DNA from 3 places in the Arthrobacter sp. CJ23 genome. Region 3 is predicted to be linked to each of the others. Evidence: riboswitches for the same ligand, from Rfam matches in the RefSeq annotation. Region 3 holds a riboswitch; each other region holds the start of a gene.
What was found. Region 3 has a riboswitch for glycine ahead of lipA (lipoyl synthase). Riboswitches for the same ligand answer to the same signal wherever they lie in the genome.
Positions count from the first base shown of each region.

Region 1: another riboswitch for glycine. It lies ahead of gcvP (aminomethyl-transferring glycine dehydrogenase); the one in region 3 lies ahead of lipA (lipoyl synthase).
Region 2: another riboswitch for glycine. It lies ahead of cycA (D-serine/D-alanine/glycine transporter); the one in region 3 lies ahead of lipA (lipoyl synthase).

Region 1 covers NZ_CP102950.1:915,482-925,290, reverse strand. Annotated here, with positions in the region: gene glyA (serine hydroxymethyltransferase) at 1-997, opposite strand, end outside; gene gcvH (glycine cleavage system protein GcvH) at 994-1,377, opposite strand; gene gcvT (glycine cleavage system aminomethyltransferase GcvT) at 1,417-2,550, opposite strand; gene gcvP (aminomethyl-transferring glycine dehydrogenase) at 2,562-5,414, opposite strand; glycine riboswitch at 5,590-5,687, opposite strand; gene NVV90_RS04195 (TetR/AcrR family transcriptional regulator) at 5,836-6,375, opposite strand; gene NVV90_RS04190 (MFS transporter) at 6,447-7,988, shown strand; gene NVV90_RS04185 (SRPBCC family protein) at 7,993-8,451, opposite strand; gene NVV90_RS04180 (metalloregulator ArsR/SmtB family transcription factor) at 8,461-8,820, opposite strand; gene NVV90_RS04175 (hypothetical protein) at 8,888-9,214, opposite strand; gene NVV90_RS04170 (cation diffusion facilitator family transporter) at 9,211-9,809, opposite strand, start outside.
Region 2 covers NZ_CP102950.1:812,397-822,205, forward strand. Annotated here, with positions in the region: gene NVV90_RS03715 (ABC transporter substrate-binding protein) at 1-459, shown strand, start outside; gene NVV90_RS03720 (prolyl oligopeptidase family protein) at 570-2,840, opposite strand; gene NVV90_RS03725 (FAD/NAD(P)-binding domain-containing protein) at 2,957-4,945, shown strand; glycine riboswitch at 5,035-5,132, shown strand; gene cycA (D-serine/D-alanine/glycine transporter) at 5,289-6,755, shown strand; gene NVV90_RS03735 (ExeM/NucH family extracellular endonuclease) at 6,827-9,809, opposite strand, start outside.
Region 3 covers NZ_CP102950.1:4,051,735-4,061,543, reverse strand. Annotated here, with positions in the region: gene NVV90_RS18315 (DEAD/DEAH box helicase) at 1-1,896, opposite strand, end outside; gene NVV90_RS18310 (hypothetical protein) at 2,121-2,969, shown strand; gene NVV90_RS18305 (hypothetical protein) at 3,196-3,573, opposite strand; gene NVV90_RS18300 (hypothetical protein) at 3,573-4,184, opposite strand; gene NVV90_RS18295 (hypothetical protein) at 4,492-5,025, opposite strand; gene NVV90_RS18290 (sigma-70 family RNA polymerase sigma factor) at 5,198-5,695, shown strand; gene NVV90_RS18285 (zf-HC2 domain-containing protein) at 5,692-6,369, shown strand; partial or broken gene NVV90_RS18280 (formyltetrahydrofolate deformylase) at 6,470-6,589, opposite strand; gene NVV90_RS18275 (methylenetetrahydrofolate reductase) at 6,598-7,425, opposite strand; gene lipA (lipoyl synthase) at 7,458-8,483, opposite strand; glycine riboswitch at 8,638-8,735, opposite strand; gene NVV90_RS18265 (helix-turn-helix transcriptional regulator) at 8,884-9,711, opposite strand; gene ilvD (dihydroxy-acid dehydratase) at 9,789-9,809, shown strand, end outside.

The DNA of each region.
Region 1 (9,809 bases), 1.5 Mb from region 3:
CGGTGCCGCCGGAGATCACGGAGATCCCCTTGGCCGTGACGTCGTCCTGGACCAGGCGCTCGGCGAGGATGCTGGCACCGGCGAGGACACGCCCCTGGCGCTCCTTGAACTCCGGCGAGCCGGCGATCTTGAAGGCCACGGCCTTGCCCGCGATCACGTGCTCCAGCGGACCGCCCTGCTGGCCCGGGAAGACCGCAGAGTTGATCTTCTTGGCCACGTCGGCGTCGTTGGAGAGGATGATGCCGCCGCGCGGACCGGCGAGGGTCTTGTGCGTGGTGGAGGTGGTGACGTGGGCGTGCTGCACCGGGCTCGGGTGCAGGCCTGCTGCCACCAGTCCGGCGAAGTGCGCCATGTCCACCATCAGGTACGCGCCGACGAGGTCCGCGATGCGGCGGAACTCGGCGAAGTCCAGCTGGCGGGCGTAAGCGGACCAGCCGGCAACGATCAGCGCGGGCTTGTGCTCCAGCGCCAGGCGCTCCACCTCGGCCATGTCCACCGTGTGGCTGTCCTCGCGGACGCCGTACGGGACCACGTTGTAGAGCTTGCCGGAGAAGTTGATCCGCATGCCGTGCGTCAGGTGTCCGCCGTGGGCCAGGTTCAGGCCCATGATGGTGTCGCCCGGCTTGATCAGCGCGTGCATCACCGAGGCGTTGGCCTGGGCGCCGGAGTGCGGCTGCACGTTTGCGTACTCGGCACCGAACAGTGCCTTGACGCGGTCGATGGCCAGCTGCTCCACGACGTCCACGTGTTCGCAGCCACCGTAGTAGCGCTTGCCCGGGTAACCCTCGGCGTACTTGTTGGTCAGGACCGAGCCCTGGGCCTGCATGACGGCAACGGCGGTGTGGTTCTCCGAGGCGATCATTTCCAGGCCCGAACGCTGGCGGGTCAGTTCGTCGTCGATCTTCGCCGCGATTTCCGGGTCCAGATCGGACAGCAGGGCGTCCAGGCTCGGCGAAGCAACCTGCTCAAAAGCGGTTGCGGCAGCCGCGGCCGTCACAGCTCGCCGCCGTTCTTGGAAGCGTATTCTTCGGCGGACAGCAGCGGGCCGTCGGAATCGGCGGCGACCTTGAAGAGCCAGCCGGCACCGTAGGGGTCGTTGTTGATCAGGGCCGGGTCAGCGACGACGGCGTCGTTGATTTCCGTGACCTCGCCGGTGACCGGGGAGTACAGGTCCGAGACGGACTTGGTGGACTCGACTTCGCCGCAGGTCTCGCCGGCGGTGACGGCGGAGCCGACCTCGGGCAGGTCAACGTAGACGATGTCGCCCAGGGCGTCGGTGGCCACAGCGGAAATGCCGATGGACACCAGGTTGCCGACCTCGCGGGCCACCCACTCGTGCTCGTCGGAGTACTGCAGTTCGGGAGCTACTTTAGCCATGTTTGTTCCTTAAGTTGTGGTGGTCGTTGTGAAGTCTGGTTACTTCTGGCGCTTGTAGAACGGCAGGGCGATGACCTCGAAGGGTTCCGCCTTGCCACGCAGGTCGATGTCCAGGGCGGTGCCCAGTTCGGCATGCTCGACGTCGACATAGGCCAGTGCCACAGGGTAGCCCAAGGTGGGGCTCGGCTGGCCGGAGGTGACCTCGCCCACCACGACGCCGTCCTTCAGGACCGGGTAGTGGCCGCGGCCGGCGCGGCGGCCCAGGCCCTTGAGGCCGACCAGCTTGCGGCCGCTCGTGGAGCCGGCGCCGTCTGCCTTGAGTGCTTCCAGGGCGGCGCGGCCCACGAAGTCGGATTCCTTGGCGAGTGAGACGACCGGGCCCAGGCCTGCGGCGAAGGGGTTGCCTTCGAGGGAGAGCTCGTTGCCGTAGAGCGGCATGCCGGCTTCCAGGCGCAGCGAGTCGCGGCACGCCAGGCCGGCGGGGATGAGCTCGCCTTCCTCTGCTACGGCGTCGATGGCCTGCCACAGGGCCGCGGCAGACTCGTTGGCCACGAAGATCTCGAAGCCGTCCTCACCGGTGTAGCCGGTGCGGGCGAGCAGCAGCTCTTCGGTGCTGCCGCCGAACGTGAAGGGAACCTCGACGGCGGCGTAGTACTTCAGCTCGGTGACCAGGGCGTGCTGTTCGGCCGGGACCATGCGGAGGAGGATTTCCTCGGCCTTGGGTCCCTGGACGGCGATCAGCGAGGTGGCTGCGGAGGCGTCCTCCACCACCACGTCGAAGCCGGCGGCACGCTCGGCCAGTGCCGCGGCGACCACCACGGCGTTGCCGGCGTTGGGGACCACGAGGAACTTCTCTTCGCCACGGCGGTAGGTGATGAGGTCATCGATGATGCCGCCGTCTTCCTGGCAGATCAGCGAGTACTTGGCCTTGCCCACGGACATCGCGGAGATCTTGCCGACCAGGGCGTAGTCAAGGAACGCGGCGGCGCCGGGACCGGTGACCCAGACTTCGCCCATGTGGGAGAGGTCGAACAGGCCGGCGGACGTGCGGACCGCGTGGTGTTCGGCCAGTTCGGAGGAGTACTTCAGGGGCATCTGCCAGCCACCGAAATCGGTGAACGAGGCGCCGAGCTTCTTGTGCTCTTCGTAGAGCGCGGTGTAGTTCTCAGTCATCGCGGAAATCCTTAGTTCTCGAAGTCTTCGATCGGCGGGCAGGAGCAGACCAGGTTGCGGTCGCCGGCTGCGCCGTCGATGCGGCCTACGGGCGGGAAGTACTTGTCCTGCTTGAGGTGGTGGACCGGGAAAACGGCCTGCTCGCGCGGGTACTCGCGGTTCCAGTCGGAGGACACGACGGCGGACGCGGTGTGCGGCGCGTTGCGCAGCGGGCTGTTCTCGACCGTGAAGTCGCCGTTGGCGACCTGGTCGATTTCCTTGCGGATGGTGATCATCGCGTCGATGAAACGGTCGATCTCCACGAGGTCCTCGGACTCGGTGGGCTCCACCATCAGCGTGCCGGCAACCGGGAACGCCAGGGTGGGGGCGTGGAAGCCGTAGTCGATGAGGCGCTTGGCCACGTCTTCCGCGGTGACGCCGGTCTTGGCCGTCAGTTCGCGCAGGTCCAGGATGCACTCGTGGGCCACGAGTCCGCCTTCGCCGGTGTACAGGACCGGGAAGGACTCGTTCAGGCGGGCAGCGATGTAGTTCGCGGCCAGCAGCGCGGACTTGGTGGCCTCGGTGAGGCCGGCGCCGCCCATGAGCTTTACGTAGGCCCAGGAGATGGGCAGCACGCCGGCAGAGCCGAAGCGCGATGCCGAGATGGCCACGCCGTGGCCGGCCTCGTGGGCTGCCTTGTTGGCATCGCCCGGCATGAACGGTGCCAGGTGGGCCTTGGCTGCCACCGGGCCGACGCCCGGGCCGCCGCCGCCGTGCGGGATGCAGAAGGTCTTGTGCAGGTTCAGGTGGGACACGTCGCCGCCGAACTTGCCCGGCTGGGCCAGGCCCACGAGCGCGTTCAGGTTGGCGCCGTCAACGTACACCTGGCCTCCGGCGGCGTGCACCGAGTCGCAGATTTCGCGGACGTCGGCGTCGTACACGCCGTGCGTGGACGGGTAGGTGATCATGATGCAGGACAGGACGTCCTTGTTTGCCTCGATCTTGGCGGTCAGGTCCGCGTGGTCGATGGTGCCGTCAGCGGCGGTGGCCACCACCACAACCTTCATGCCGGCGAGGACGGCCGACGCGGCGTTGGTGCCGTGGGCCGAGGCCGGGATGAGGCAGACGTTGCGCTGCTCGTCGCCGCGGGACAGGTGGTAGCCGCGGATGGCCAGCAGGCCGGCGAGCTCGCCCTGGGAGCCGGCGTTCGGCTGGATGGAGACCTGGTCGTAGCCGGTGATTTCGGCGAGGTCCGCTTCCAGGCCCTCGATCAGTTCACGCCAGCCGGCGGTCTGGGAGTCCGGTGCGAAGGGGTGGATGGAGGCGAACTCCGGCCAGGAGATGGCTTCCATCTCGGCCGTGGCGTTCAGCTTCATGGTGCACGAACCCAGCGGGATCATGGTGCGGTCCAGTGCCAGGTCGCGGTCCGAGAGCTTGCGGATGTAGCGCAGCAGCTGGGTCTCGGAGCGGTGGGTGTTGAAGACCGGGTGCTGCAGGTAGTCGGAGGTGCGCTCGACCGCGGCTTCCAGCCCGAAACCTTCCACGGACTCACGTACCTCAGCGCCGAAGACGCCGGCGACGGCGGCGACGGTTTCCGGCGTCGTGGTCTCGTCAACCGAGATGCCGACCGTGTCGGCGTCGATGCCGCGCAGGTTGATGCCCTCGGCCTCGGCGGCGGCAACGATGTCCGCTGCCTTGCCCGGGACACGGACAGTGACGGTGTCGAAGAAGCTGCCGTGCAGGACCTCCAGGCCGGCGGCCTTCAGGGACGCGGCCAGGGTGCGGGCGTTGTTGTGGACGGTCTCGGCGATCGACTTCAGGCCCTCGGGGCCGTGGTAAACGGCGTACATCGAGGAGACGATGGCCAGCAGTGCCTGGGCGGTGCAGATGTTGGACGTGGCCTTTTCGCGGCGGATGTGCTGCTCGCGGGTCTGCAGGGCCAGACGGTACGCGGGGGTGCCGGCGTCGTCCTTGGACACGCCAACCAGGCGGCCTGGCATGGAGCGCTCAAGGCCCTTCTGGACGGCCATGTAGGCAGCGTGCGGGCCGCCGAAGAACAGCGGCACGCCCAGGCGCTGGGTGGAGCCGACGGCGATGTCGGCGCCCTGCTCGCCCGGAGGCGTGATCAGCGTCAGGGAGAGCAGGTCAGCGGCGACGGTGACCAGTGCGCCGCGCTCCTTGGCGGCGGCGATGACGGCGGCGTGGTCGAACACGCGGCCGGAAACGCCCGGCTGCTGCAGGACGATGCCGTTGATGTCGCCGTCGGGCAGGCCCTGGGAGAGGTCAGCGACCTCCACCTCGAAGCCGAGCGCCTCGGCGCGGCCCTTGACGATGGCAATGGTCTGCGGCAGCACATCGGCGTCGAGGACGGTCTTGCCGTCGTGGGCTGCCTTGTTCTTGTTCGCGCGGCGCATCATGAGGACGGCCTCGGCAACGGCGGTGGCTTCGTCCAGCAGGGAGGCGTTGGCGATGGGCAGGCCCACCAGGTCCTGGACCATGGTCTGGAAGTTCAGCAGCGCCTCGAGGCGGCCCTGGGAGATTTCGGGCTGGTACGGGGTGTAGGCGGTGTACCAGGCCGGGGATTCGAGGATGTTGCGGCGGATGACCGGCGGCGTGACGGTGTCGTAGTAGCCCTGGCCGATCATCTGCACGGCGGTCTTGTTCTTGGCAGCGAGCTTGCGCAGCTCGGCCAGGACCTCGACCTCGCTGAGGGCGTCCTGCAGGGTCAGCGCAACGTCCTGGCGGATGTCGTTGGGGACCGCGGTGTCTACGAGCGAATCGACGCTGTCGTAGCCGACGGACTTGAGCATGGTGTCGATGTCGGCCTGGCGGCGGGCGCCAATATGCCGGTCGACGAAGGTGGTGGAGGCTGAACTAACCGTCACGAAGGAACTCCATTACTAAGGCGGCGCAGGGTACGCCGCAGTGGTTCGGGTTCCTCCCCGCTCTGTATTGGACCTGAGAGTTTCCGCAGACACAGGTCTGCTTGCACCGTCGGTGAGCACAGCGTGTTCAGGTGTCATTGACACCCGTGGACAGCTTGCTGCTTTCCAGAGTTGCCTTGCCGCGGCGGTACATGGGCCTGAGAGATTCCTGGGGAGGATTTGCTCCTACGGCGCCCGCATCACTTGCCTGCAGGACTCTCCCGCCGCAGATCAAAGGCGTATTTAGTTGTTCTAACACGGGTTGCAGCTGCCGGTGACGACGGCCACAAGCACCCATTCTCCTATGGACGGGGCCTGTCCGCAAATGGCAATTTTTGCACCGCTTCACACAGGCGGGCCACCCGGCGCGCGGTCCCGCGAGTCAGCCGCGGAGGCGGTCCAGCGTCGCCAGGAGGGAGTCGACGTCGGCCTGCCGCCCGGGCGCCGCACCGCCGGATGTTCCCTCGAACATGGCATTGAAGTAGAGGCCGTCGCCCATGTAGCGCACGGCCTTGGCAAGCTCGGGCCCGACGTCGTCCGCGAGCACATCGAGCCACTGCTGCTGGATTCGGGCGAAGCGCCGGCGCGTTTCCTCGTGAGCCACCTCGGCCAGGCGGGTGGAGGCCACAAACACCCGGTCCAGCGGAGTGTCGGCCCAGAGCGAGGATTTGATGAAGTAGGCGGCGGCACCCTCGGGGGCTGACTTCATGCCCTCAATGTCATCCTGCGCCAGCCGGTCCATGCGCTCGAGCAGCGAACCGATCAGCGCTTCCTTGTTCGGAAAGTGGTACAGCAGGCCGCCCTTGGAGACGCCCGCCCGCTTGGCGACGGCGTCGAGGGTTGCGGCGCGCTCCCCCACCTCGATCAGCAGGGCTTCAAAGGCATCCAGGACCGCGTCCCGGGCAACTGGTTTTCGTGGCATGGCTCCTATCATCCCCTAGTTCCGCCGGCATTCATTTGAAACTGTACCGTCTGGACGGTACAGTAATGAATATGCTCAGCCCGACCACAACCCTGCACAGCCCCACCACCTCCACCCCGTCCGCGCCGTGGCGCGACTGGGCCGCCCTGGCCCTGCTGATGGTCCCGGTGCTCCTGGTGGCGGTGGACAACACCGCACTGACGTTTGCGCTGCCGGAAATTGCCCGCTCGCTGGACGTGGGCGGCATGCAGCTGCTGTGGATCGTGGACGCCTACCCGCTGGTGCTGGCGGCCCTGCTGGTCTCGATGGGAAACCTGGGCGACAGGATCGGCCGGCGGCGGCTGCTGCTGATCGGCAGCACCGGCTTCGCCGTGATGTCGGCCGTGACGGCGTTCGCGCCGTCGGCAGAGTGGCTCATTGCCGGACGTGCGGCGCTGGGCATCTTCGGCGCCATGCTGATGCCGTCCACGCTGTCCCTGATCCGCAACATCTTCGCCGACCCGAACCGGCGGCGGCTGGCGATCGCTATCTGGGCCGCCGGCTTCTCCGGCGGTGCCGCCTTGGGCCCGATCTTCGGAGGCTGGCTCGTGGAGCACTTCTGGTGGGGTGCGGTGTTCCTGGTGGCGGCATTCCTGCTGCTGCCCCTGCTGGCGCTGGGCACCTTCCTGATCCCGGAGTCCCGGGATGCCAACCCCGGCCGCGTTGACGTGACAAGCATCGTGCTTTCCATGCTGGCCATGGCGCCAACCGTCTACGGCATCAAGGAATTCGCCTCGCACGGCATGGCCCCCCATGCAGCCGCATTCGTGACCCTGGGCCTGTTCATGGGCGTGCTGTTTGTGCGCCGGCAGCGGCGCCTGGACTCCCCCATGCTGGACGTCCGGCTCTTCGGCAACAGGGTGTTCAGCACGGCCATCGCGGCCAACATCCTGTCCCTGTTCTCAATGACGGGCTTCTTCTACTTCTTCGCCCAGCACCTGCAGCTGGTGGACGGCCAGTCCCCCATGCAGGCCGGAATCGCCATGGTCCCGGCCCTGCTGGCCACGGTGGTGGCAGGCCTGCTGGTGGTGCCCCTGGTCAGGAAGATCCGCCCAGGCCTGGTGGTGGCGGGCGGATTGGCCCTCAGCGCCGCCGGCTATGCGGTGGCAGCCCTGGGTGACCACGGCCAGGGCCCGGTGTTCCTGCTGTCCGCGCTGCTGCTGATTGCCCTGGGCGTGGGTTCGGCGGAGACGATTTCCAACGACATGATCCTGGGCGCCGTCCCGGCGGACAAGGCGGGCGCAGCGTCAGCGATTTCGGAGACCGGCTATGAGCTGGGTTCCCTCCTGGGGACCGCGGTGCTGGGGTCGATCCTGACCGCGTCCTACCAGCACAACCTGCTGCTGCCGGAAGGGCTTTCAGAGGCAGGGGCCGGGCAAGCAGGGGAAACGCTGGCCGGTGCGGTGGAGACAGCCGCAGCCCTGCCCGCTCCCCTGGCGGAGGCCCTGACCGCAGCGGCCCGGGCAGCCTTCGAATCGGGCGTCCATGTCACCGCGGCGATCGGGCTGGTACTGATGGCCGGCGCGGCAGTGCTTGCCGCCGTCGTGCTCCGCCACGTGCCGACCGCGAAGTAGCCGCTCAGCTGCCTTCCACGAAGGCTTGGAGGGCATCGAGGAGTCCCTCGGTGCCCTCTTTGCGGCCTTCCACATGGTCTTCGTCGGTGAAGTAGGCGCCCTGTTCGGTGAGGGTGAGGCGTGTGCCTTCGCCGTCGGCCTCCATCTCGATGGTGGAGAGGGAGACTGACATGCGTTCGCCGTCGAGCAGCATCTCGTAGCTGTAGACGATCCGCTGATTCTCAACGATGTCGTGGTAGACCGCCTTCATGGTGGAGACGAAGCCGCCTTCGGGGCCACCGGAATCCGTCTCGCTGCCGCCTTCGCGGAAGTCCAGGCTGGATTCGCCTTGGGCCCACTCCTCCGGGCCCACGAACCACTTCTTCTTGTTGCCGTAGTCCGCGAAGGCGGACCAGACGCGGGATACCGGGGCGTTGAGTTTGCGTTCAAGGCTGAAGCTCGCGTGCGTAATGGGCGTGGTCATGACGTGCTCCTAGTGTTCGTTGGCCGGAGTGGTGTTATCCGGGATGCTGAGGAACTCCTCCAGGCGGTCGAGGCGCCGCTCCGCGCTGGTCCGGCGCAGGCCGAGCCAGGCTTCGGCGGACCGGACCGCTGAGGGCACGATGCTGCAACTGCGGACCCGTCCGGTCTTTTCGCTGCGCACCAGCCCACTGTGTTCCAGGACCTGAAGGTGCTGGACAATCGCCGGCAGGCTCATGGAGAAGGGCTTCGCCAGCTCCGAGACCGACGCCGGTCCCTCACAGAGCCGGACCACAATGGCCCGGCGGGTAGGGTCGGCGAGAGCCTGGAACACGGAATCGAGATCCACGTCCTGCCGCTGATTGTTAAGCATATGCTTAAGTATCCGCCGAAAGGCCGGGAAGTCAAGGGGTCACTGGTTCTCGTCCCGATCAGGACCCCTACTTGGGCTGAGCCGCCCGCAAGATGGCCAAACGAACCGCCAGACGCAACGCAGCGAGGCTGGGCTGTCCCGAGAGGCCGTCCGGAGTCGGATACACGCGGCATGTCACGGCAGGCTCGGCACTCGACGGGAACAGGTCCCTTCCACCGATCATGAACGTCGGCGAACCGTGGAAGCCCAGCTCCCGGGCTTCGTCCTCGGAGCTGACTTCCCGGACATGCACCTCGGCATCCCGGCCCTCTTCGGCCAGGGCCCTGCGGTACAGCTCCAGTGCCGGGCCACTGTTGGGGCAGTCCGCAATGATGCGCAATTCGTAGTTGGTCATGGCTGCTCCTTCCCGAGTCCAAAGGCCACGGCCCGGGGGTGGGACCCGGATCCGCATTCCTCGCAGCAGCCGGCGGCAGCATCCTTCTCCGCCGCGGGCTGGGCTGCCTCGGTGCGCGGGACTGTGCAGCAGACGTCTCCGCGCCAGGCGTTGACGCCTTCACGGACGGCGATGACGGCAATGACCAGGGCGGCGCCGGCGTCGGCCCACCACCAGCCCAGGGCGCTGTTCAGCAGCAGTCCAGCGAGCAGCACCGCGGAGAGGTAGGTGCACAGCAGGGTCTGCTTGGAATCGGCCACGGCGGTCCGGGAGCCGAGTTCGCGGCCGGCGCGGCGCTGCAGCCAGGACAGGACGGGCATGATCGCCAGGCTCAGCACCGCAATCACGATGCCCGGCGTGGAGTGCTGCGCCTCGCCGCCGCCGGCCAGCGAGCGGACGGCGTCGACGGCGACGAAGGCCGCCAGGGCGAAGAAGGAGACGGCGATGATCCGCAGCGTCAGGTGCTCGCGCCGCTTGGGGTCCTTGGCCGAAAACTGCCAGGAGAGCGCGACGGCGGAGGCCACCTCGATCACCGAGTCCAGTCCGAAGCCGATCA
Region 2 (9,809 bases), 1.4 Mb from region 3:
GACTATGAGCACCGGGCCAAGAAGGTGGGCGCGGCCATCCTGGCCAAGGACCCGGCCGCCACGTACTCGCTGCTTCGCTTCGCCGGCGAGGACACCGCTCGGCTGTACTCTTCGACGTCGTTCATCGGCGCCATCATGGCCGACATGGGCATCCCGCGTCCCAAGGACGGCCCGGACACGAACAAGGCCATTTTCGTGCCGCTCTCCCAGGAGCAGATCCTCCAGGCCGAAGCGAAGGTCATCTTCGTCTCCGCCTACACCCCGGCCGGTGCCGCCGGCGACAAGTCCCGCGCCCAGGTCAAGGCCTTCGAAGGCAACCCGCTGTGGAGCCGCCTGGCCGGCAAGAAGGTCAGCGTCGACGACGGCGTGTTCCTTTCCTCGGTCAGCATCCAGGGTGCCAATGAGGTCATCACCCAGGTCGCCAAGGAATTCGGCGTAGACGCCCATCTGGCCGAGTAGCCTGCTGCCAGGCTGAAAGGCAAGGCCCCGCCGTATTGGACCGGTCCAATACGGCGGGGCCTTCCCTTTACTGTGCGCGGCGCGCGTGTGCCGGCCCGGACGGCTGTCCGCTAGTTGCCGCCGGCCAGGGCCCGCCACAGGAAGTGGTTGCTGCGGGCCTGCTGGGACGCCGCCTGGCGGTTGTCCGAGGCGCCGGCGTGCCCGCCCTCGAGGGCCTCGTGGAACCACACGTTCGGAATGCCCATGGCCTGCATCCGGGCGGCCATCTTGCGCGCCTGGACGGGCCCCACGCGGTCGTCCGAGGTGGCCGTCCAGATGAACGTCTCGGGGTATTCCACGCCGTCCCGGAGCAGGTGGTAGGGCGAGAAAGTGCGGATGTACTCCCACTGTTCGGGGACATCGGGGTCGCCGTATTCGGCGATCCACGAGGCACCGGCCGACAGTTTGGTGTAGCGGCGCATGTCCAGCAGGGGCACGCCGCAGGACACGGCGCCGAACAGTTCCGGGTACTGGGTCAGCATGTTGCCCACCAGGAGACCGCCGTTGGAACCGCCCACGCAGCCGAGGCGCCGGCGGCTGGTGACGCCGCGGGAGATGAGGTCCCGGGCCACGGCCGCGAAGTCCTCGTAGGCGCGGTGCCGCTTGTCCTTCAGGGCGGCGCGGTGCCAGGACGGCCCGTATTCGCCGCCCCCGCGGATGTTCGCCACCACGTACACGCCGCCGCGGGAGTGGGTCTCGGAGCTGTCCGGGATGGCGGCGTCGTCCGTGCGGCGTTCCAGCCAGGCCCGGCCCACGGTGCCGCTGTAAGCCGGGGTGCGGGAGACCTCGAAACCGCCGTAGCCCGAAAGCTGCGTGGGATTCTGGCCGTCCAGCACCAGCTCCTTGGACGCCACCTGGAAGTACGGAACGCGGGTGCCATCCGCAGAGACGGCGAAATGCTGCTGGACCTCGTATGCGGATTCGTTGAAGAACGACGGCGATGACTTCACCACCGTGTGCTGGCTGGCCACACCGCCGTCGCGCCCTGAATCGAGTGTGTAGGTGGCTTCACCCTGGGACAGGGTGCCCCGCGTGAGGGTGGTGGGCGTGGTGAAACCGGTGGCGACCAGCCAGTAGTCGTTGCCGGCGGCCTCATCCCCGGCGGCTTCGTCCTCGTCGTCCACGGCGTAGGCGTTGACGTCGTGCAGCGGCGGGCAGGCGTCCAGCACGGTGCTGGCCCAGGCCCCGGTGGAGTCCGTGCGCGCGGGATTCAGGACCCGGATTTCGGAGGAGACGTCCCGCAGGAGGTTCAGCAGCAGGTAGTCCTTGGTCCAGCTCCAGGACTGCAGCGAGGTGGACTCGTCCGGTTCGAAGAGCACCACGAAGGAGCGGACGCCGGCCAGGTAGTCCTCGAACCCGGCGGCGAGCAGCGAGCCTGCCGGGTGGACCGTGCCGTCCACGTCCCAGTCCTGCTGCGGGCGGAACAGCAGCCAGTCGCGGTGCGCGCTGATGTTGACGTCCGTGGGCACGTCGATGGCGATCCATTCCCCGCCGCGGAGCAGCGAGGTGGTGCGGTTGTAGAAGTCGATGTAGTCCACTGCGAAAGTCCGCTCGAACCCGGGGGTGGGATCGTGGGCGACCATCGCGAGCATGTGGTCTTCGGGGATTTCAAAGATTCTCGGGGCCTGGGCCAGGGATTCGCCGCGGCGCAGCTGCACGGCCGTGCGGGCGTAGGAGGAGCTTGTCGCGGGCAGGCCGCCGGCGGTGCTGGACACCAGCAGGGTGTCGGCGTCGAGCCAGCTCGTGTGGCCCTTGGCCGTGGGGATGTCGAAGCCTCCGGCGGCCGGATCCACAAAGGTGCGCGTCTGGACGTCGAACTCCCGGTGCCGGTTGGCGTCGCCCCCGTCGGGGGACAGGGAGATCATGGCCAGCCGGTGCGGTTCGCCCTCGGCGGGGCGCAGGAAACCGGCGCCGTGGAAGACCCATTCCTCGCCCTCGGCGGCGGCGAGGGCATCCACGTCCAGGAGGACATCCCATTCGGGGTCCTCGCTCAGGTAGCTCTCCCAGGTGGTGCGGCGCCAGAGGCCTTTGGGGTTCTCCTGGTCCTTCCAGAAGTTGTAGTAGAAATCTCCGCGCTTGTTGACCATGGCGATCCGGTCGGTCGAATCGAGGACCTCCAGGATGCCCGCTTCGAGGGCGGCATAACCGGCGTCTTCGAGCAGGTCTTCGGTCCGGGCATTCTGTTCGCGGACCCAGGCCAGCGGCGCCTCGCCATGAATTTCCTCGAGCCACACGTTTTCATCCGTGGGCTCCGGGGCGGCCGTGGTGGCGCCGCCGGGGTTGGACTCCTGGGCAGTTTCGTTCTCGGGCAGTGGCGTGTGATCAGCTGCTGTGGTGGTCATCTACCCATCCAAGCAACACCCTCCGACAGGAAGCAAGTCACAGGATGGGCCCACGGTTCCGGGTTCCCTGCCCGCAGCGAAGCGAGGGTAGGGGGCATCGGGGATTAGGCTTGACCGTGGGCAAATCGCAGAACATCCGTGTGGCTTTGATCGGGGCAGGCCCCCGCGGCACCAGCGTGCTGGAGCGTTTGCTCGCCAACTGGGCCGCCGGCGCCGCCCGGTCCGGGGACGCTCCGGCCACCCCCGGACGCTCGCTGCACATCGACGTCGTGGACCCCTACCCGGCCGGTGCCGGGCATGTCTGGCAGCCCGGCCAGTCGCGGCTGTACCTGATGAACACGCAGTCCTTCTACCCCACGCTGATCCCCGAGGAACCGGGGCTTGCGCCGCCGCTGGCCGGCAGTTCCTTTGACCAGTGGCGGGCCGCCCGCCGGCAGGACGGCGGCGGGTTGTACGGCGCCGGGCCGGACCGAAAAGGGCTGAGCGATGCGGAGCGTGCCGAGCTGGCCGGCCTGGAGTCGGACAGCTTCCCCAGCCGCGCGCTGTACGGGCGCTACCTGCGGTGGACGCTGGCAGAACTGCTGGAGCGGCTGCCCGACGGCGTCACGGTCACCTTCCACGAAACCAGCGCGACGGCCGCCCGGCCCACCACGGGAGGCTTCGACGTCGAACTCGCCGGCGGCGGCAGCCTCGCCGTCGATTCGCTGGTCCTCGCCCTCGGGCACATCGAATCCAAACTGAACCCCGAGCAGCGCGCCTTCAAGGACGCGGCCGGGGAACTCGGCCTGCTTTACGTCCCGCCCGCCGCGCCGGCCGACGTCGACTGGGAACAGGTGCCGGACCAGGAAACCGTGCTGGTCCGCGGCATGGGCCTGAACTTCTTCGACGTCATGGGCCAGCTGACCGAGGGCCGCGGCGGCGTGTTCGTCAAGGCCGGCGGATCCGGCGGGGTGCTCGAATACCGGCCCTCGGGCCGGGAACCGCGGATCGTCGCCGCGTCCCGGAGAGGCACGCCATACCGTGCCAAGGCGGGGCTGGACGGGTACTACGCCCGGAGCGTCACGCTGCGATACCTCACGGAGTCCGCCGTCGCGCGCTTCAGGGCGGCGGGCATCCAGCCAGGCTTCGACCATGACCTCTGGCCGCTCCTGCACCGGGACGCCCTGTGGGCATACTACGCCACCCTGGCCCGCTCGGAACCGGTCGCGGTGAGCGACGCGGAGGAGTTCCTCGCGGCCCTGGATGATGCCCTGCGGCCGCATGCCCACGCGGCCGGGCGCTGGGAAGCCGTGGTGGCCGGCCTGGTGGACAGGCACGTTGTCGCGTCCCGGCGGCTGCATCTGCCGGGGCTTGCCGCACCGTTGGCCGGGCGTTCGTTCGACTCCCGGACGGACCTCGACGACGCCGTCACCGCCTACTTGGACGACGACGCCCGGCGCTCGGCGCTGGGCGAGGCGGACCCGGTCAAGATGGCGATCGGGGCGCTGCATACGGGACGTGCGATCCTCAAGACGGCAGTGGCCGACGGCGGCATCACCGATGAGTCATGGGTGGCCGAACTGCGCGGCTGGTTCGAGTCGTTCGTCGAGGGGCTGGCCAGCGGGCCGCCCGCCCTGCGTTCCGAGCAGTTGGCCGCCCTGGCGAGGGCCGGCGTCGTGAGCTTCGTGGGACCGGACCCCAAATTCAGCGTGGACCGGGGTGCGGGGGTGTTCCGCGCGGTCTCGCCGTGGGTCCACGACGCACCCGTGGAAGCCCGGACCCTCATCGAGGCGATGTCGCCGGCCAACCGGGTGGCCGTCAACGTCTCGCCGCTCCTCCGGCGGCTGTTCGCCGACGGCCTGGTCCGGGCGAAGGTCATGATGGGGGCCGAGGGCAGCCCCGTGCTGACCTCGGGCCTGGACGTGGAACCGCACCCATACCGTCCGGTGGGCGCCAACGGCTCGGTGACGGAAGGCATCTACGTGCTCGGCCTGCAGCTGTCCGCCGCCCAGTGGGGGACGGCCATCGCCGCCGAAGCCCGGCCGGCAGAGGGCCAGGCGTACGCCAGCGGCCAGCGGACCCTGCGCGACGCCGATGACATCGCGCGGAGCATTCTCGGCCTGTAGTTTTCGTGCGCCGTGTGGCGGCGCGCTTGCGGAGCGCATCCCATTCCCGCTAGTGTGTGAGCCGCATCACTGACAAGTGAAGACGCTTATGATCTGCGGCGGGAGAGTCCTGCCGGTACATTCAGCAGGCGCCGTAGGAGCAAACCCTCCCCAGGAATCTCTCAGGCCCATGTACCGCCGCGGCAAGGCAACTCTGGAAAGCAGTCCGGTCTACCGGGCTCACCGAAGGTGCAAGCGGGTCCTGCGCGAGCAGGAGCCGCGGAAACTCTCAGGTCCACGACAGAGCGGGGAGGAACCCGAATCATTGTGGCACCCCCGTGCCGCCTGAACGATGGAGTTCCTCATGACGATTCAGCGCCCACCATCCACCACCGCGGAAGCGCCGCACCTCGAGCGGCAGCTCAGCAACCGGCACATCCAGCTCATCGCGATCGGCGGCGCCATCGGCACCGGCCTGTTCATGGGCTCCGGCAAGACCATCTCGGCGGCAGGGCCCTCCGTCATCTTCGTCTACATGATCATCGGCTTCATGCTGTTCTTCGTCATGCGGGCCATGGGCGAGCTGCTCCTGAGCAACCTGAACTACAAATCCTTCAGCGACTTCGCCGCGGACCTGCTGGGCCCGTGGGCCGGCTTCTTCACCGGCTGGACGTACTGGTTCTGCTGGGTGATCACCGGAATCGCGGACGTCATTGCCATCGCGGGCTACTCGCAGGAACTGTGGCCCGCCCTCCCGCTGTGGATCCCCGGCCTGGTCACCATAGCCATCCTGCTGCTCCTGAACCTCACCACGGTCAAGGCCTTCGGCGAGACCGAGTTCTGGTTTGCCCTGATCAAGATCATCGCCATTGCGGCACTGATCGTGGTGGGCCTGTTCATGATCTTCAGCGGTTTCCAGTCCGACGCCGGACCGGCAAGCTTCACCAATCTGTGGAGCCACGGCGGCTTCTTCCCGAACGAGTTCATGGGCTTCGTGGCAGGTTTCCAGATTGCCGTGTTCGCCTTTGTGGGCATTGAACTGGTGGGCACCACGGCCGCCGAGGCCAAGGACCCGGAGAAGAACCTGCCCAAGGCCATCAACTCCATCCCCATCCGCGTGCTGCTCTTCTATGTGGGCGCCCTCATCATCCTGATGTCCGTCACGCCCTGGACCCAGTTCGCAGCCGGGCACAGCCCCTTCATCGCCATGTTCTCCTTGGCAGGCCTGGGCGCCGCAGCCACCATCGTCAACCTGGTGGTCCTCAGCTCGGCCATGTCCTCGGCCAACTCCGGCATCTACTCCACCTCGCGCATGGTCTACGGCCTGGCGCAGGAGGGCGACGCCCCGTCGGTGTTCAGCAAGCTCTCCCGCCGCAAGGTGCCGCAGAACGCCCTGTTCCTGTCCTGCGTGCTGCTGCTCTCCGGCGTGGTGCTCATGTACGCGGGCCAGGACATCGGCAAAGCCTTCGACATGGTCACCACCGTGTCCGCCGTCTGCTTCGTCTTCGTCTGGTCGATCATCCTGGCCAGCTACCTGGCCTTCCGCAAGCGCCGCCCGCAGCTGCATGACGGGTCCAAGTTCAAGATGCCGGGCGGCATCCCGATGGTCTGGGCGGTGTTCGCCTTCTTCGCCTTCGTGCTGTGGACCCTGACCACGCAGCCGGACACGCTGACGGCCCTGCTGGTCACCCCGGTCTGGTTCGTGGTGCTCGGCATCGCCTGGTTCATCCTGCGCCGCCGGCCCGCACACCTCGCCCGCTACGCAGCGTTCCAGGCCGAGCTGGTGCAGGAATCCGGCCGGGCACAGGAACCGGAGCCGGCGCAGAAGTAATCGCCGGCAAAGCAATGCCCCTCAAAACGACGGTCTTGAGGGGCATTGCCTTTGCTCGGGAACCGGGGGTCCTAGCCCCTAAGGCACTTCTGGTACTCCAGCCACGCGATCGCGTACCGGAGCCAGCCTGCGATGTCGTACCACTTGGCCGGTTTGACCGGCGGCGTGCACTGCGGCGGGACCGGCCCGCTGTCGGCAACCTTCACCAGGGCCTTGACCACGGTTCCGGACCCGACGGCGGTCAGCACCAGGGTGCCGGTGCCGACGGCCGCAGCGGCGGGGACCTTGAGGTCCACGGTGGCAGCACCGGCCGTGACCGGCACGGAACCGAGGGCCACCGCCGCGCCCTTGGCGTCGACAAACACGGCGTCCAGGGAGGTGTTGGCCGGGCTGCCGATCGATGTCAGGTTCAGCTTGGAGACGGCCAGGGCGATGGCTTCTCCGGCATTCACCTCGGCGGCGGTGGAGTTCACCACGGCCACGGAGCGGCGGGCGAAGTCCGGCGAAACCGGCTGGTGCTCCTTCAGGAACTTGATCCAGGCATCGCGGTCCACCAGCCCGGTGTCCTTGGTGTTGCTGCCTTCCTTGAAGATCCGGAAGTTGTCACCGCCGGTGGCCAGGAAGCTGAACGTGCCGATCCGGTACTGCTTGGCCGGGTCGATCGGCGCCCCGCCCACCCAGATGCCGGTGATGCGCTCGCCCGCCGGGAGGGCGGCGTCGTACGTGTAGTTCACGTTCTTGGACAGGCCCAGCTGCTGGTACGGGCGGCTGGGCACCGTGCCGTCCGGATTGCTCTGCCATTGCTGCTCCAGCAGGGTCTTGAACTGCGCCCCGGTGAGGGACGTGGTCCACAGGCTGTTCACGAACGGCAGCACCGCATTGGCCTCGGCATACGTGATGGTCCCGTCCGGCGCGTAGTAGAGCTCGTTGCGCAGGCCGCCGGGGTTCACGACGCCGATTTCGGCCGCACCCAGGTCCGGAGCCTTGAGCGTGTCCACCAGGGAGTCCGCCACCAGGTTGCCCAGCGTGGATTCGCTCGCGCGGTCGTCGCGCTTGGGGGCGCCGCCGGCAGGGTCGGGCGTGAAGGCTGTGGTGATATCGCCGGTGACCGTGCCCACCTGCTGGTTGCCGATGACGGCCGCCGCGGCCACGGCCTTGTCCACGATCCCCTTGACCGTGGCGACGCGCGGATAGGCGGTCACCAGGCTGTCGGCGGAGTCCGTGGTCCGGTCGACGATGGCGGCTTTGTGGGCCGTCACGGCCTTGCTCGCCGTGTCCACGGTCAGGGTCACCGTGCCCACGTTTTCGCCGTAGTTGCCGGTCTGGACAATCGGGCGGGTCTTGCCGGTAGGCTGCCCGTTGGCGTCCAGCACCGGGGCCGCCCAGGCGTATTCCTTGTGGGTGTGGCCGGTGAAGATCGCGGCGACGTCCGGGCTGGTTTCCCGCACGAGCCTGGCGAACGGCCCGCCTGCGGCGACTTCCTGTTCCAGGGTGGAGCCCTCGGGCGTGCCTGAGGCGGCGCCGTCGTGGGTTTCGGCGATGATCACATCGGCGAGGTTCCCGGCCTTGATGGTGGCGGCCACGCGGTTGATGGCCGTCACCGGGTCACCGAATTCGAGCTCCGTGATGCCGGCCGGGGTGACCAGGGACGGCACTTCCTGGGTCACGGTCCCGATGACGGCCACACGGATGCCGTTCAGCTCCAGCACCGTGTATTCGGGCAGCACCGGGGTGGTGGTGCCCTTCTGGTAGACGTTGGCGCCCAGGATAGGGAACTTCGCGTTGCTGCCGCCCGCGATGACGCGGTCGCGCAGATCCGTCCAGCCGCCGTCGAACTCGTGGTTGCCCACCGCGGAGGCCCGCAGCTCCAGGGCGTTCAGGACGTCGATGGTCGGCTGGTCCTTGGCCACGGAGGAGGCGAACAGGGAGGCCCCGATGTTGTCGCCGGCCGAGATGAAGGCCGTGGCCCCCGGTGCGGCAGCGGCACGCAGCTTCTCCACGGTGCCTGCGAAGAGGACCGTGTTGGCGTCGATCCGGCCGTGGAAATCGTTGATGCCCAGGAACTGCAGGTCAACGCTGGCAGGGGTGACCGGGCCGGCCGGGAGGTCCAAGCCCACGATCACGGGATCGTGGTCACTCGCCCGGAACTCGTCCGGGGCGTAGTAGTTGCTCACATTGTTGTTATACCGGCTGTACTCCAGGGCAACGGACTCCACGGAGTTGATGTTCCAGATGTCGGTTCCGGTGACCACCGCCTTGGCTGCCGGGGAGGCCAGGATGTGGTCCAGGGAGCCCACCAGGCCGCCGAACAGGTAGGAATGCTTGCCCGTGCCCGCCTCAAGGTCGGTGTAACCGGCCCCGGTCAGGACGTTGATGGGGTCTTCCTTGCTGTAGGCGTTGAAGTCGCCGATCAGGAATACCTTGTCCGTGCCCTTGGACGCCTGCAGGTCGTTGGAGAATGCCAGCAGCGACTGGGCCTGCTGCGTGCGGGCGACGTTGGACGCGCCCTGGCCCTTGTCCGTATCATCCAGGGTGGCCGCGGAGCCCTTGGACTTGAAGTGGTTCACGATCGCGATGAACTTCTTGTCATCGTCGGCGCCCACCGGCTTGAACACCTGGGCCAGCGGCTTGCGGGCACTGGCGAAGGCGGTGGTGTCGTTGTGGATGATGGATTCGCCCACCGGCTCAGCCGCGGCCTTCTTGTAGATGAACGCGGTGCGGATCATGTCCTCATCGCTGAGCGGGGGAGCGTTGGCGGGCGTGCGGGCGTAGTCCCACACCTCCGGCGTTGCCATGTTGAGTGCGTCCACCAGCTTGGACAAGGCGTCGTCGCGGTTCTTGCCGAACTGTGCGGAGTTTTCGATCTCCTCGAGGGACACCACGTCGGCGCCGGACTTGGTGATGGCGGCGACGATCTTGGCCTGCTGGCGGAGGAAGTTCTCGGCGTTCGCGGCACCGCGGGCGTTGCAGCCGTCCTTGACGGTGATGGGGTTGCCGTCGCGGTCATAGTAGAAATTGCAGCCGGTGAGCTGGTCGCCGGTGGTGGGGAAGTAG
Region 3 (9,809 bases):
GATCTGCAGGGTCCCGTCCTTGCCGTCCGGGTTGTCCTGCAGCGAGCGGGCCTCGTCGATCAGGGCGCGCAGCTGGTGCAGCTCGGGCAGGTCCAGGGAGAACCAGGCGCCGCTGGGCAGCAGCATGCGCGTCTGGCCCGCGGCGAGCGCGGAGAACACCGCGGCGAAGGACACGGGTTCGCCCTCGAGCGTGATGACGATGCCGAGGTCGAACCAGTCGCGGCTGTCCGTGGCCTTCGTGGAGATGGACACCACGGGGGCCTCTGCGGCCTCGCGGTAGTCGGCCATGTCTCCGGCGGTGTCCACCACGACGTCGGGCAGCTGCTGGAGCGCGGGCAGCACCTCCTCGGTGAACGCCAGGGTGTCCAGGCCGTCCAGCTCGGCAGAGGCCACCAACCGGGGCGTTCCCCAGCCGCCGGACGCGGACTCGGCCAGCGCCGGAACCACTTCCCAGGGCTTGCCAATGGACTCCAGGATGCGGGCTTCCTCGGCGTCGTCGCGGTAGCCGTGGTCGTCCGGGTGGCGCCACAGGGCCTGCGCCGTGACCAGGGTGCCGGACTTGTAGTGCCATTCCCAGTGCAGGCGCACCTTGTGGTCGGTCCCGTAGTTGGCCAGCAGGGACAGGGTGGGCACCGCCAGCGTGGGCAGCTCCACGGACTTGTCCGCGGCCTGCACCTTGGTGGACTGCCGCAGCTTGGGGTAGAAGGAGGTCAGGAATCGGCTCTCGTCCCGCGCCGGGATCTGCAGGGTGGCGCCGTCCGCGACGAATTCCAGCAGCTCGTCGCTGAGCCCGCCCTCGAGCGGTGCCAGCGTGATGATGTTCTCCAGCGTGGGGATCCCGGGGAGCTGTTCGGGCCCGCGCTGGGTGAAGAAGATGCCGGTGGCCGGCTTGCCGAGGAAGCCCACGGCGGCCGGGTCAACCGGCTCCCCGCCGAGGGAGACCGACGGCGCCAGCCGCAGGCCGCCGTCGGGCGTTCCCGCGTCCGGCGCGGGGCTGCCGGCGCCCGCCGCGCTGTTCCGCGCCAGGCTCAAGCCGACGACGGCGGCCTCCGCGCTGACGTGGACGGGCTCGTTTCCGGCGGTGTGGAGGAGGGGTATGCCAGCCTTGGCGGCCTCGGCCAGGAGCGCCCACAGGTTCTTGCCGGCGAAGTCGTTCAGGCTCAGCCACATGGCGCCGGAGGGCTGCTGGCGGCCGTTGCTGGAACCGTGCGCTGCCAGGAAGGACTGCAGCCACTCGACGTGGGATTCGTTGAATTCGCGCCGGTAGCTGACGTAGCTGAGGTTGTTCCAGGAGACGTCGCCGCGGATCCACTTGCCCTTGGCGCCCATCATCACGGGGCGGGCCTTGAGCTGGCGGACGCTGCGCATGGGGTCCCGGCGGCCCGTGTAGGAGAAGTGCGTGGCGGGTTCCTCGACCTCGAACTGCAGGGCCAGCGGCAGGCCTGTGCCGGGGGAGGCGCTGCCCGGCTGCGCGATCAGCTTGTTGAGCGCCAGCTCCCAGGCCGGGCGCGAGGAACCGCCCTGGTCCGTGGAGCCGGGGCGGGACGAAGTCTGCGGGCTGGTGGTGGCGGCCATGAGCTGTGCGCGCACCAGCGGGTGGTCCTCCGCGGTGAAGAGCAGCGCCGCCACGTGCTTGCAGTCCTTGCGGACCGGGCAGCTGCAGATGCCCACAGTGCAGGTCCAGCCGACGGGCTTGCGGACCAGTTTTGCCGACGTCGAATACGGCTGCGGGCCGTTCCCGCGGACCTTGCCGATCATGAGCCCGGTGGCGGGGTCGAAGGAAATCCCGCTCACCCTGCTGCCCATGGCGTACGCCAGTCCGGCCGCCAGCGAGCGGTCGTTTATGGCAGGAGTCTGTATGGCCAGTTCCCAGTTGTCATCGGTGTGGGACGGCATTCGCACGGCTACTTTCGGAAGAAGGTTATCTGCCTAATCCTAGCCAGCCCCACCGCCTCCCTCACCTCGCTACGCGAGGCCAGGGAACCCGGGCGGCGTGGGCCAGCCGCAAACGGCCCCCAAACTTCGCCCGGCGTTAACCTCCATATCGATTGCGGACGCCTTGCCGCGCGTACCTTGAAGGTGTCCGGAGCACCACCAGCTTTCAGCAGTGAGGAATTCCCATGACCAGCAATGAGTACCCCGTCGTTCTGACCAAGGCCGGCCTCGAGGGCCGCAACGAGGACGTCGTGGACGCCAACGTGGACGTTGTGAATGAGATGTACCAGGAACTCCTCATCAGCGAGGAAATGGCCCCCAACGCACTGGGCAGCTACTTCGTCGATTTCTACCTGACCCAGGCGCTTTCCGGCGGTTTCGCCCAGTACGTGTTCACCGTGCCGGAGCGTGAAGAGGTTGACGGCTACGTCCGGGCCGGCCTGGCAGGCATGGGCGCCGCCGGCCACCTGGACCTGTTCAACCGCACCGTTGCCGCGTTCGACGCCCTCAGTGACGACGACGCCGAGGTCTACCTGGACGGTGAACTGGACGAGTCCGAGGCCACCCCGGAGGCCGTCACCGAACTGGAGGAGCTCGACGGCGAGTTCGAGGCACTGCTGGAAACCGAAGACATCGTGGTCCTGAACGCAGCCTGGCTCCGTGCCCAGGAGAACCTGCTGGTCCTGGACGAGGAGGAGCTCAAGGCCCACATCGCCGGCCGCGTCGCCCTCATCCCGAACCTTGAGGAACGCCAGGCCGAGGCCGCCGAAGAGGCACTGGAGAACGCCCCCGAGTTCGAACTCATCATCCGCGAACTCTGCGCCGTGGCCGGCTACGAGCTGCAGAAGATCACCATGGGCGACCCCAACTACATCCACGACGGCGAGAAGACCCTGGCCTGGCACTTCGCCACGGACCACGGCGACTACATCATGGTCGAAGACGACGACGAGGCCTTCATGATCCACCCGGAGACCAAGGAAATCATCGCCGCCGTGGAGTTCGAAGAGTCCGAGGAGTTCGAGGACGCCTAGTTCCTCGCCGCGTTTGGGCGGCAGACATCCTCCCCACCGTCCCCCTGGCCTCGCAAGCTCAGCCAGGGAACCCCGGGGTTGATTAAGAACTGAACAGCGGTTGGCGGTAAAGGTACGTTCGCTGCTCGCTTTGAATTTTGGGTGTGTTGGACTTTCCAGCAAGAGGGCTCCGCCCGGGGGAACTGGTTCAACCCCCGGGCGGAGCCCTCTTGCTTACTTCTTCTTCTTAGTTTGTTGTTGCGGAGGAAGCTTTGTGGAAGCGTCCGTACTTATGTAGGTAGAGGTACGTGCCGATGAACGTGATGAGCCCCAGCAGGGGGCCGGCCCACAAGGCAATTGGTGAACCTTGGAGGAGGATAGCGCCGAGTCCGAAGGTTCCGGTCAGGGCGGCCCCGCCCGGGTTCGCTGTGGCGAGTTTGCCTTGGATGTGGCGGCCGAGTTGGCGGTAGTGCATGGCTTGGAGGGCTGCGAAGAGCAGAAATGAGGCCACCATGATCAAGGGCCACGGCCAGGGGGCCATGGCTACCACGCTCAAGGTCAGCCCGTACATCGCGGATAGCCCCAGCCAGTAGTTCCGTTGCGCGGGTTCGGTTGTGGTGTTCATCAGCACCCCCTGTTGAAGTCAATAACGCCTCCAGCGATCGTCATTGCTGCCGAGCAGCCGATCATGGCCATGGGGCCGAAAAAGCCCATCGCACCGCAGAAGGCCATGTTCGTTCCCCACCAGGCCCAGAGAGCGGCCCACGCGGACGCGCATTGCGGATACATTGGTTTCATCGCAATGCTGCCTTTGCCTCCACCGATCATGGATGGTTTGGCTTTGCTGAGTGTCGCGACCTTGGTGTTTCCCGGCCCGTCCTTTATTTCCAGGGCGAGGTAACCGGAATCTGTCATCGACACGAGGGCTTCAAGGGCATCTGTTGGCATGGCCGCTGCCAGGAACTGCTGCTGCAACCCGGCGTCGAAGCGGTTGTCCGCGGACAGGTACTGCGTGAGTTCCTTCGAGCCCTGGATGAGGTGCAGACGTTTTGCGAAGCCGACAGGATCGGCCAGGCGGGCCTGTTCCAGCCGCTTCATCGCCTCGGATTTCTGGGCCGGCGTCGGCTCCAGCAGTACAGCACCTTCGCTGCTGCCTACCACCGTCCGGTTCCCGGCAGCGTTGGCTGGCGCTACGGACGCGAAAACAACAGCGAACACCGCTACGAGCGTGGTCACGAACCGCAAAACCCTGGACCAATGTGATGCACGAATCATGTATACCCCCATAAGACCTTGAACCCGCCTGGTTGAGCGGGGGAACTGCGCCTCCTCCGGGAACCTCAAGGAGGCTCCAGTCCGGACAATCTAAGCGGACAACCCATCCAACGCAAGTCAAGTGACTCCGGCCGAAGATGGGCCCCGCCGGAGCGCTGCGGGCCCTCCGGCGAACCGGCAGCGGGATGGTCCGGGCGCAAGCAACGCGGGGTCAGTTAGGGCCCATCATGACCCCCGACATGGGCCGTAACTGACCCCGCGTTGGTGGTCAGTACCCCATCGCGGCGCCCTTGATCATCTCGCCGGTAGGGCTCACCAGGTACCAGACGCCGCTGAAGCCCTGGCCGAGGATGTCGCCGGGGGCTTTGTCGTTCGCGAAGTAGTAGACCGGCAGGCCGTTGATGGTCAGCTGCTTCTTCCCGTCGGCGGTGGTGATGGTCCCGATGGTCCCGGTGACGCCGTCAACCGAGGGGGTGGCCGACGCGGTGGTCACGGCCGGCCACATCGCCACGCAGGCACCTGCGCAGGCGCTGGTGCCCGAATCCTTGACGTCCTTGGTGAAGAAATAGACGCTCATGCCCTTACCGTCCACCACGATCTGGCCGGCGCTGGAGGCTGCGGTCTTCAGTTCAGCGGCAGCGGCGGCCGGGCTGGAAGGCGCGGCCGACGTCGGAGCCGCCGAGGACGGGGCGCTCGACGCCGGTGCGGACGAGGTGGGCGTGGTGCCGGTGGTGCCGCCGCAGGCAGTGATGGCTGCGGCCAACGCCAGCACGCTGAGTCCGAGGCCGAGTTGCTTCTTCATGTCTGGCTCCTTTGCTAGGGCCGGCCGAAAGGTGGCCGGGCGCTAACTCCTACGACGCCGCCGGGGGAAGAATGGTTCACGGGACTGAACCTTTTCCGCGATGGGCACGTCGTATCGCAGAAGAGCCGGAATGCCCGGAGCCGGGAACTGCCGGAAGACACAGGAGGCAAGGATGCCGCTGGACGAGGACGTGGTGGCCGCGATCTACCGCGACCATGGGACCGCGCTGCGCCGCTTTGTGCTCAGCTGCACGCCGGACGCGAACCTGGCGGACGACGTCGTGCAGGAAACCATCCTGCGCGTGTGGCAGCACGCCCCGCAGATCACCGGAAGCCTGCGCAGCTACCTGTTCCGCACGGCCCGCAACGTCATCATCGACAACTACCGCAAGGCCCAGCGCCGGCCCTCGGAAACCGGCGAGCAAGACCTGCCGGATCGCGGCGCCTCGGAGCGCGTGGACGAGCTCCTGAACCGTGTCCTGATGGAAGAGGCGCTGCTCCGGCTCAGCACCGAGCACCGCGAGGTCCTGGTGGCCCTGCACTACCAGCGCTTCACCGTGAACGAGGCGGCCCTGAGGCTGAACATCCCCAGCGGCACCGTCAAATCCCGGGCCTTCTACGCAGTGAAGGCCCTCCGCACGATCCTCGACGAAATGGGGGTGGCACGATGAGCGGAAACGCCATCCACCAGCTGCTCGGCGCCTATCTGCTGGGCGGCCTGGAAGCGGCCGAGGCGCGCGCCTTCGAGGACCACCTCGCCGGGTGCGCGGAGTGCCGCCGCGAGCTTGAGGAGCTCGAAAGCCTTCCGGCGCTGCTCGACGCCGTTCCCGCGCCCGACGCCGTGGCGCTCACCGCCGGGCGCCCCGCCGTCGACCCCTCCCCGCTCCTGGTGGAGCCTGCCGAAACCCTCAAGCACAAGGTGCTGGACGAGCTTGCGGCGCGCAGGCGGACGTCCCGACGCCGGCGCTCGGCTGTTATGGCGGGCGTCGCCGCCGCCTGCCTGGCGCTGGGCTTCCTGGCCGGGCCGCTGCTGAACCAGCCGCCCAAACCGGACGCGAGCTACTCGGTGCAGGCGGGCAGCGGGCTGCAGCTGACGGTGGGCATGGTGAAGAAGACCTGGGGCACCGAGCTGGAGGTGGACGGCCGGAGCATGCCGCTGGAGGGCACCCTGTACCTGTGGGTGAAGGGCCGGGACGGCGCCGAGGAGCTTGCCTGCGGCTGGACCGCCACGCCCAGCGGCCGCATCAAGGTCACCGGCGCCACGCCCGTGCAGCTGGCCGGGATCGCCGGCGTCGAGCTCCGAGACGAAGCCCAGCGCACGGTGGCCGCGATTTCGGTGCCGTAGCACGGCCGCCGAAGGCCCTCCTGCCCAATGCAAGTTCTATTTCAATCAATCCATATTTATCCCAAATTTCGGATAAGGCGCCCGGAAGCTTGGTGGCCCGCTAGCGCAGGATCACCGTCCGGTTGCCGAGCAGCAGGATCCTGCCCTCGCAGTGCCAGCGGACCGCGTTGCTCAGCGCCTTGCACTCGGCGTCCCGGCCCACCGCCACGAGGTCGTCGGGGTGCTCCCTCAGGCCGACGCCGGTGCGGTGCCGAGGGCGTCCGGTGCGGCCGCGTGGTCCGCGGCGGCCTGATTTGCAGCGGCTGCGTCCAGGCTGTTGAAGGTGTAGAGATGGATGCCCGCGATCCTGTCCTGGTTCTCCGCGAGTCCGGCCACGAGGGGCGCCGGCGAATACCGGTCCCCGCTCAGGAGCCGGCGGGCGAGCGGGCCCTTGCGGCTGAGGAACTTCAGGGAGGTGCCGACGCCGATCTGGGTTGCCAGCGAGACGAGCTTCGTCCGGGGAACGGCGCCGGCCACGCCAGCCCACACGGGCAGATCCACGCCTTCGCGGCGCAGCAGGGCCACGAAGTCGACGATTTTCGGGGCGGAGAAGCACATCTGCGTGACCACGTGGCTGGCCATGTGCTGCTTGGTCAGCAGGTCTTCCAGCAGGTCCAGTCCGGACACGGCCGGGTGGCCCTCGGGGTAGCCGGCCACGCCGACGGCGATGCTGCCGCCGGAGTACTGGGCGATGTCTTCCATCAGTTCTGCCGACGTGCCGTAGGGTCCTGCGGGCCGCGGCGTGTCCCCGCCGACGGCGAAGACTTCCCGGATGCCGGCGCCGTCGCAGTCGCGCAGGATTCCGGCCAGCTGCGAGCGGTCCTCCAGGGCACGGGCCGCGAGGTGCGGGACGGCCCTGTAGCCGAGCCGCGAGAGCTCGACGGCGGCCCGCATGGTGCGCCCGATGCCGTGGTGGGGCAGGCAGGTGATGGTGAGCGTGGTGCCCAGCGGCACGGCCGCGCGGACCTTTTCGACGATGCCCTCGGAAGGGATGATCTCAAGTCGTGTGGGGAACATCTTTGATCCTCTACGGGTCTCAGGTACGGGTGTCAGGCGCCGGCGTGGGCGGCGAGGATGGTGCGGGCTTCCTGGCGGGTGGTGCCGGAGTCCTGGATGCCTTCGGCGATGTGGGCCAGGTGGGCGGGGATCTGCCGGCCCTTCTTGCGCATCGCGGTGGCCCAGAGCCGGCCGGCGCGGTAGGAGGAGCGGACCAGGGGCCCGGACATGACGCCCAGGAAGCCGAGCTCCTCGGCCTCGGTGGCGAGGTCCACGAATTCCTGGGGCTTGACCCAGCGGTCCACGGGCAGGTGCCGTTCGGAGGGGCGCAGGTACTGGGTGATGGTGATCAGGTCGCAGCCGGCGGCGTGCAGGTCCGCGAGGGCCTCGGAGATCTCCTGGCGGGTTTCGCCCATGCCCAGGATGAGGTTGGACTTGGTGACCATGCCCAGGTCCCGGCCCTGGGTGATGACGTCCAGGGAGCGTTCGTAGCGGAACGCGGGCCGGATGCGCTTGAAGATGCGGGGCACGGTCTCGACGTTGTGCGCGAACACCTCCGGGGCGGAGTCGCAGATCGCGGCGATGTGCTCGGGTTTGCCGGAGAAGTCCGGGATGAGCAGTTCGACGCCGGTGCCGGGGTTCAGTTCGTGGATCTTGCGGACGGTCTCGGCGTAGAGCCAGACGCCCTCGTCCGCGAGGTCGTCGCGGGCCACGCCGGTGACGGTGGCGTAGCGCAGGTTCATGGCCTGCACGGAGCGGGCCACCTTGGTGGGTTCGAAGCGGTCCACGGGGGAGGGCTTGCCGGTGTCGATCTGGCAGAAGTCGCAGCGGCGGGTGCATTCGGAGCCGCCGATCAGGAAGGTCGCTTCCTTGTCTTCCCAGCATTCGAAGATGTTGGGGCAGCCGGCTTCCTCGCAGACGGTGTGCAGGCCTTCCTTCTTGACGAGGTTCTTCAGGCCCACGAACTCCGGGCCCATCTGGACCTTGGCCTTGATCCATTCGGGCTTGCGTTCGACCGGGACGGCGGCGTTGCGCTGTTCAACGCGCAGCAGCTTGCGGCCTTCAGGTGCCAGGGTCATGAGGAACTCCATAATTCAGGTGGCACAAGGGTGCCACGATGATTCGGGTTCCTCCCCGCTCTGTATTGGACCTGAGAGATTCCGTGTCCCTGCTCCTGCAGGACCACTTGCACCGTCGGTGAGCCCGGTAAACCGGACTGCTTTCCAGAGTTGCCTTGCCGCGGCGGTACATGGGCCTGAGAGATTCCTGGGGAGGGTTTGCTCCTACGGCGCCTGCTGAATGTACCGGCAGGACTCTCCCGCCGCAGATCATAAGCGCGTGCCACCGTGGGGTGACACATCACACAGGATAGCCGGTGCCCGGAGAGCACGCAAAGCACAGGCGGGCAATGCGCCAGGACCAAACGGCGTTCCGAGGGCCCCGACACGAGCTTGCGAGTGTTGGGAAGGGACCTCCGCACTAGCCCGCCACGAGTGCCGGCATCCTTTGTGCGGTGGACGTACCCGGCACCGGGGCGTACATGACCAGGTGCAGGTCCGGTGCGTCCGAGGGCACCAGGCGGTGCTGTTCAAAGACCAGTTCGCCCAGGACGGGATGCAGGAAGACCCGTTGCCTTGAGGCGAACCGCTCCACGCCGCGGTCGGCCCAGAGCTGGGCGAATTCCGGGCTGGCCTTGCCGAGCCGGCTGATCAGCTCGGTGTGGGCCGCCGATCCGAGCCGGGCACCCGCCTCGGCCCGGAACTCGGCCACGAAGTGGCGTGAGGTCTCTTCCCAGTCGGGCAGCATCTCGCGCAGGTGCGGGTCCGTGAAGATCAGCCAGAGCAGGTTCCGCTCGGCCGGGTCCACGGACGCGATCCGCGAGTACAGGCCGGCGTAGGCCCGGTTCCAGCCGGTGATGCCCCAGTCCGGGGCCACGGCGAAGGCCGGGAAGCCGAGGGAATCAAGGAGGCGCTGCAGGTGTGCGGGGGCTTCCTCGATCATGGCCGTCTCGGCGGCCGGAACAGGCGTGTAGCCGCCCATCGCCAGCACATACGTTTTTTCAGCACCGGTCAGGCCAAGCACGCGCGCGATGGCCTCGAGCACCTGCCTGGAGGCGTTGACTTCCCGGCCCTGTTCGATCCAGGTGTACCAGGTGACGCTGACCGCGGCGAAGGACGCCACCTCCTCCCGGCGCAGCCCCAGGGTGCGGTTGCGGCCGATGGGCGCCAGCCCCAGCTCCGCGCGCACGAGGTTCGCCCGGCGGTCGCGCAGGAACTGGCCCAGTTCCCGCCGTCGTTCATCATTCATTCCATCGAATCTAGCACTCCCACTACTAGTACCAGCGCCGACTTCCACTGCGGGCCCCTCACTGGTTGACTGGTTTGATGCCTCCACTACGTTCACGA